2 regions of the Actinoplanes sp. NPDC019969 genome follow, and region 2 is predicted to be linked to the other one. Evidence: predicted binding sites of a transcription regulator. Region 2 holds the regulator's gene; the other holds the start of a gene.
What was found. Region 2 encodes HspR, which represses chaperone genes until heat shock. Its sites were predicted from a motif close to TTGAGTNNNNNNNACTCAA; they were not measured.

Region 1 (3,408 bases), on a different contig from region 2:
AACTGACCCCTTCTCCGGTACGGGCCACCAAAAGTCCCGTGACCCCCGGCGGCTACGGCAGGCGTCCCCTCCGGACCGCCCCCTGCTGCCGCTCATGCATGCCCGTCACGGCTACCCCTGGGGGTGGGGGCCTCAGCTCCGCTGAGACCCCCACCCCCGCACCGTCACGTCCAAGCCAACCCCACCGCACAGCCGCACAGCCGCACAGCCGTGCGGCCGTGCGGCCGTGCGGGCGCGCCGCCGTGCGGACGTGCGGACGTGCGGACGTGCGGACGTGCGGACGTGCGGCAGATCGTGAGCCGTCGCTGACGCCGCTTTCGAGTGGCGCTTGACCGGCCTGAACGACGGCTGACGTCGTCAGCCGTCGGCCAGACCGGCCACCGCGCGGCCAAGACCGGCGTCAGCGACGGCTGGCGAAGCCAGCCGTACACCACACCGGCCACCCCGCCACCAAAACCCGCCTCAACGACGGCCGGCGGTCTTTTCTAGCGGGAGGGTGTGGGGGCGCGATGGCCGGGACGGGACGGCTCGACGTCGCGGTCGGCGGCGGAGGGCGGCGGGGCAGAATGATCACATGCCGGAGAAGCCGATCGCTGTGTTCGACGTGGATGGGGTGGTCGCTGATGTGCGGCATCGGCTGCGGCATGTCGCGCGGCGGCCGAAGAACTGGCTGGCGTTCTTCGCGGCCGCTGACCGGGATCCGGCCCTGGAGGAAGGGGTCGCGATGGTGCTGAGGTATGCGGCCGATCACCGGGTCGTCTGGCTGACCGGCCGCCCGGAACGGTTGCGGCAGGTGACGGAGACGTGGTTCGCCCGGCACGGGCTGCCGGCGGGCCGGTTGCTGATGCGGCCCGACGACGATCGGCGGCCGGCCCGCGAGTACAAGCACGGCCGGCTGCGCGCACTCGCCGGCGAGGGGACGATCGCCGTGGTCGTCGACGACGATCCGGCCGTGGTGAAGGTGTTGAAGGCGGCCGGTTTCCCGGTGCGGCTTGCCGACTGGGTGGGCTACGCCGAGTCGCTGCGCCAGGCCCAGGAACGCGACGGCCGCACGTAAAGGCAGGGAACACGAACGCCCCCGGGTAGAAGGCTGGGAAACACGACGGCCACGCATGGGGAATGCGGGAATGCGATGGCCGCGCATGAGGGAAACGGGACGGCGATGGCCGCATCGTTACAGCGGGAACGCGACCTGCCGTACCGGGCAGAGGGGTCAGGCGGCTCGGAGGGCGACGGCGGGCGCCATCACGATGCGGGGCTTGTGGGCCGGGTCGAGCCAGGTCAGCAGGCGGACCATATCGGGCAGGGCGACGGAGACGCAGCCGGCGGTGGACCCGGCGCCGCTGGCGTGCAGGAAGATCGCTGAGCCGAGCCGGGTGTCGGCGGGCTGGTCGGCGATGTTCTGGCCGCGGACGGTGTCGTACCGCACGCCTTTCGGCTTGTTGAAGTCGATGACGATGGCGTGCGCGTACTGGGTGGGGTAGCCGGCGAGGCGTTCCGCCTCGGAGGTGCGCCAGGTGCGGTACGGCGACGCCCACGTCTGGAACAGGTTGTACGTCTTCGCGTCCTGGTTGTCGCCGGCCCAGTGGTCGTTGCCGTCGACCTTGCGGTACGGCAGCCGGGCGCCCGGGTTCGCGCGGACCCCGAACGCCTCGGTGAGGGTGAACGTCCCGGCCGGGGTCTGCCCGGTGTCCTGGCGCCGGATCGGTGTCCACCGCCAGCCGCCGTACCCGATGCGGGCGGGCATGGCGGTGAGGACTTCCCGCCACCGGTTGTCGGAGCCTTTCTGGTACGCCCGCACTGTCGCCTGGGTCGACGTCCAGCTCTGCCCGGTGACGACGACGAGCTGCCGGGCGTCGCCGACGTGGGCCAGCATGTCGGGCAGTGCGGCGCCGGCCGGTGAGGCGGGCAGCAGCATGATCGTGATCACCAGCGCGGACAGGGCCGCGAACCGTCTCATGGCCGTCGATCTTAGGGCCTGTGTTCGCTGAAAGTGAACGCCGGAAGATCCGGAAGACCGGTGGAGTTGAGTCGTGCGTACTCAACTTCCCGGAGGTAACCGTGACCAGCAAGCGACTCCCCGTGCTGTTCCTCGATGACACCGTCCTGCTTCCGGGCATGGTCGTTCCGGTCGTTCTCGACGAGGCCGCGCAGGCCGCCGTCGACGCGGCCCGCACGTCGGCCGGCTCCGAGCTGCTGATCGCCCCGCGGCTGGAGGACCGGTACGCCTCGTACGGCGTGATCGCCACCCTGGAACAGGTCGGCAAGATCCGTGGCGGCTCTCCCGCCGCCGTGCTGCGGACCGGCCCGCGCGCCAGGATCGGCAGTGGGGTGACCGGCCCCGGTGCCGCCCTGTGGGTGGAGGCCGAACCCGTTCCGGCGACCCCGGCGAACCCGGAGGTACGCGACCTCGCGGACGCGTACAAGAAACTGGTCGTCTCGGTCCTGCAACGTCGTGAGGCGTGGCAGGTCATCGACTCGGTCAGCGCCATCGACGACCCGAGTGATCTGGCGGACACCGCCGGCTGGGCGCCGTACCTGAACAACGATCGCAAACGTGAGCTGCTGGAGACCCCGGACGTCGAGGCCCGGCTGCGGCTGCTGATCGAGTGGACCCGCGATTTCCTGGCCGAGTCCGAGGTCAGCGAGACGATCGAGAAGGACGTCCGCGAATCGGTCGAGAAGCGCAACCGCGAGTACCTGCTGCGGGAACAGCTCAAGGCGATCCGCAAGGAGCTCGGCGAGGGCGAGCCGGACGGCACCGACGACTACCGGTCCCGGATCGAGGCCGCCGACCTGCCGGAGGCGGTCCGTGAGGCGGCGCTGCGGGAGGCCGGCAAGCTGGAGAAGGCAGGCGACCAGAACCCGGAGGCCGCCTGGATCCGGACCTGGCTCGACACCGTCCTGGACCTGCCGTGGAACGAGCGGACCACGGACAACACCGACCTCGAAGCCGCGCGGGCGGTGCTCGACGCCGACCACCACGGTCTCGACGAGGTCAAGGAGCGCATCGTCGAATACCTCGGTGTCCGGGCCCGGCGCGAGTCGCGTGGCCTGGAGACGATCGGCGGCCGGGGTTCCGGCGCGGTGATCCTCCTCGCCGGCCCGCCCGGGGTCGGCAAGACGTCGCTCGGTGAGTCGGTGGCCCGCACGCTGGGCCGCAAGTTCGTCCGGGTCGCGCTCGGCGGCGTCCGGGACGAGGCGGAGATCCGCGGGCACCGGCGCACCTACGTGGGCGCGCTGCCCGGCCGGATCGTCCGCGCGATCAAGGAGGCCGGCACGCTGAACCCGGTGGTGCTGCTGGACGAGGTGGACAAGGTCGGGAGCGACTACCGCGGCGACCCGGCGGCGGCGCTGCTGGAGGTGCTGGACCCGGCGCAGAACCACACGTTCCGCGACCACTACCTG
Region 2 (3,408 bases):
GGAGGCCAAGCCCGGCCTCGGCGCTGAGCTGGAGGCAGTGCGGGGCGAGCTCGACGAGCGGACCCACGACCTCCAGCGGGTGACCGCGGAATATGCCAACTACCGCAAGCGGGTCGACCGCGACCGGGGTGCGGCAGCCGAGCAGACGACCGGCAAGGTCCTCACCGACCTGCTGCCGGTTCTGGACGACATCGATCGGGCCCGGGAGCACGGTGACCTGGTCGGCCCGTTCGCCTCGGTGGCGGAGCAGCTCACCGCGGTGACCGGCAAGCTGGGTCTGGTGCCGTTCGGCGAGAAGGGCGACCCCTTCGATCCGAACCGGCACGAGGCGGTCGCTCACCAGACGTCCGCGGATGTCACCGAGCCGACCTGTGTCGAGGTGATGCGCCGGGGATACACACTGGGCGAGCGGCTGCTGCGCCCGGCTCTGGTCGCGGTCGCCGATCCGGAGTGAAATCAGTGACTGTGTCCCGCTCGCCGGTTCGCCGGCGGGCGGGACGTCGCCGAGTCGAGGAGGTGGACTGACATGAGCTCGAAGGACTGGCTCGAGAAGGACTTCTACGCCGTTCTCGGCGTGAACAGGTCTGCCTCCCCCGACGAGATCAAGAAGGCGTACCGGAAGCTCGCCCGCGATCTCCATCCCGACCGCAACCCGGACAACAAGGAGGCGGAGGAGAAGTTCAAGGCCGCTTCCGAGGCGTACGACGTGCTCGCCGACGACAAGAAGCGCAAAGAGTACGACGAGATGCGCTCGCTGTTCGGCTCAGGCGCGTTCCGGCGCGGGGCCCGGGGCGGCGGTGGCGCCCAGTTCGACCCGTCGGACCTGTTCGGCGGTTTCTCCGGGGCGGCCGGCGGCGCCGGTGCGGACCGGCGGTTCGGCGGCACCGGTTTCTCCGACATCTTCAGCTCGATCTTCTCCGGCGGCCAGGGCGCGCCCGGCCCGGCCCGGCGCGGGCCGCAGCGTGGCCGCGACGTGGAGACCGAGGTCACCCTCGACTTCACCCAGGCGGTCCGGGGCACCACCCTGCCGCTGACGCTGCGCACACCGGGCGCCTGTGACAACTGCCGGGGCAGCGGGGCCAAGCCCGGCACCACCCCGCGCGCGTGCCCGAAATGCCACGGCAGCGGCCTGATCTCCAGCAACCAGGGTTCGTTCAGCTTCTCCGAGCCGTGCCGGGACTGTCAGGGCTCGGGCAGCATCGTCGACGAGAAGTGCGGCGAGTGCCGGGGCACCGGCGGGGTCACCAAGACCCGCACGATCAACGTCCGGTTCCCCGCGGGTGTCGCCGACGGGCAGCGGATCCGGCTCAGCGGCCGGGGCGAGCCCGGCGACCGCGGCGGTGTCGCCGGCGACCTGTACGTGCAGGTCAAGGTGCGGCCCGACGACCTCTTCGGCCGCAGCGGCGACGACCTGACCCTGGTCGTCCCGATCACCATCGTGGAGGCGGTGCTCGGCACCGACCTCAAGGTGCCGACCCTGGACGGCCCGGTCACGCTGCGGGTGCCGCCGGGTACCCCGAGCGGCCGGAAACTGCGGGCCCGGGGCAAGGGTGTGGTCCGCAAGGAGGGCCAGGCCGGCGACCTGATCGTCACGGTCGACGTGCAGATTCCGGCGGGCGTGTCCGGCGAGGCCCGGGACGCGCTGGAGAAGTTCGCGAAGCTCACCCCGCCGCCGGGGCGTGAGCGGCTCGAGGCCCGTCTGCGCCGGGCCGGTTGATCCCTCTCGGGAGGTGGCACATGTATGAAGAGATCAGCATCTCGATGGAACAGGCCTCCGACGCGAAGGTTTTGATCATCTCGGTGGCGGCCCGGCTGGCCGGGATGCACCCGCAGACCCTCCGGCAGTACGACAGGCTCGGCCTGGTGCAACCCGGCCGGGCCGGCGGTGGCGGCCGGCGGTACAGCGAACGGGACGTGGCGCTGCTGCGCGAGGTGCAGCGGCTCAGCCAGGAGGACGGTGTCAACCTGGCCGGGGTCAAGCGCATCATCGGCCTGGAGCAACTGGTCGGCGACCTGCAGGAACGGGTTGCCGAGCTGGAGCAGCAGCTGGATGCGGCGTACACGCGGATCGCCCAGATGGAGGCGATGAGCAACCCGTACTCGGGCCGCGATCTGGTTCGTCAGCAGACCCACTCGACGGCTCTGGTGGTGTGGCGCCCGCGCCGCTCCTCGGACAGATGACAGCGGCGGCCCCTCCCGGAGGAGAGGCCGCCGCTACAGCATGTAGTCACCGGCTGAACACGTTGCGTGTTCAGCGGCGGTTGAAAAGGCCCAGTCTGCGCGGGTAGCGCACCAGGCCGCCCTCCAGCCAGTCGTGGTGGTCGAAGAGCTCCGGCCGGGTCATCAGCACCCGGCAGTTGTGCGCCCAGATCTGCATCGGCTCGTCGCCGACCTCCTCCGCGCGCTCCACGAACTTCTTGAGCCGGCGCTTGCGCTGCCCGCTCGCGTTCTGCCGCACCCCGTCAGCGGCGTAGATGTACATGCAGTGCTGCGCGAACCGCCGGGCCGGGCACTGCCGGTCCATGGCGAGCTCGAACAGGGTCGGGCCGAGCACGTCGCCGGAGATCAGGAGATCCCAGTCCTTCGGCATGCTGCTCAGGGGAACGGACTCAGGGTTGTACGCCCAGGCCTGCAACTCGTCAGGCCGAGGATCGACCGGATTGCCGAAACCGAGGAATGTAGCTTCACGCACGCTCACGCCGCCGCCTCACTCAACCGTCAACATCAACGGTCGGCGTCACACGCTGACCATAGTGTCGAACGTCCCAATACTCAGAGTCGTCGCCGCGCAACGGTAGCGTGCGGAGTGTCGCTGCGGAAGTGTCAAGGCCTCACATTCAGATACTGGACAGTAACTTTAGGCGTTTTTAAAAGAGGCGCAGGTCACTCCGGGGATGGCAGCGGCTTTTGGGTGGCTCGTTGCGCCGCCATTCGCTTTCGGACGAGCTCCTTGAACCAGGCGTAGTCCGGCAGCCGGGCCAGCATCGGACCGGTCACCACGGTGATCAGCACGTAGGCGGTGGCCAGCGGCGCCAGCCGGGGGTCCACCCCGTAGACCACCGCGAGCCCGGCGATGACGATCGAGAACTCGCCGCGCGGCATCAGCGCGAGACCGGCCCGGATCCGGCCGGGTAGCGCGATCCCGGCCCGCCGTGCCGCCAGATAGCCGGTCAGCACCTTCGTCAGCATGGTCAGCACCGCCAGCCCGAACGCCGGCAGCAGCACCGGCGGCATGTCGGCCGGATTGGTGGAGAGTCCGAAGAAGACGAAGAACACCGCGGCGAACAGGTCACGCAGCGGCGACAGCATCTGGGTGGCGTGGTGCGCCACCGGGCCGGAGATGGCGATGCCGACCAGGAACGCCCCGACCGCCTCGGACACCTTCAGCTCACCGGCCACCCCGGCGAT

Region 1: lon (endopeptidase La) is a predicted target of HspR. The motif match lies at 2,027-2,045, and genes of this name have one in related genera.

Annotation. Positions count from the first base shown of each region.
Region 1 covers NZ_JBVHFK010000013.1:339,802-343,209, reverse strand. Annotated here, with positions in the region: gene ACZ3II_RS34700 (glycoside hydrolase family 12 protein) at 1-6, shown strand, start outside; gene ACZ3II_RS34695 (phosphatase domain-containing protein) at 575-1,057, shown strand; gene ACZ3II_RS34690 (L,D-transpeptidase family protein) at 1,214-1,960, opposite strand; gene lon (endopeptidase La) at 2,062-3,408, shown strand, end outside.
Region 2 covers NZ_JBVHFK010000001.1:1,317,643-1,321,050, forward strand. Annotated here, with positions in the region: gene grpE (nucleotide exchange factor GrpE) at 1-454, shown strand, start outside; gene dnaJ (molecular chaperone DnaJ) at 527-1,717, shown strand; gene ACZ3II_RS06255 (heat shock protein transcriptional repressor HspR) at 1,738-2,181, shown strand; gene ACZ3II_RS06260 (hypothetical protein) at 2,252-2,698, opposite strand; gene ACZ3II_RS06265 (cation:proton antiporter) at 2,884-3,408, opposite strand, start outside.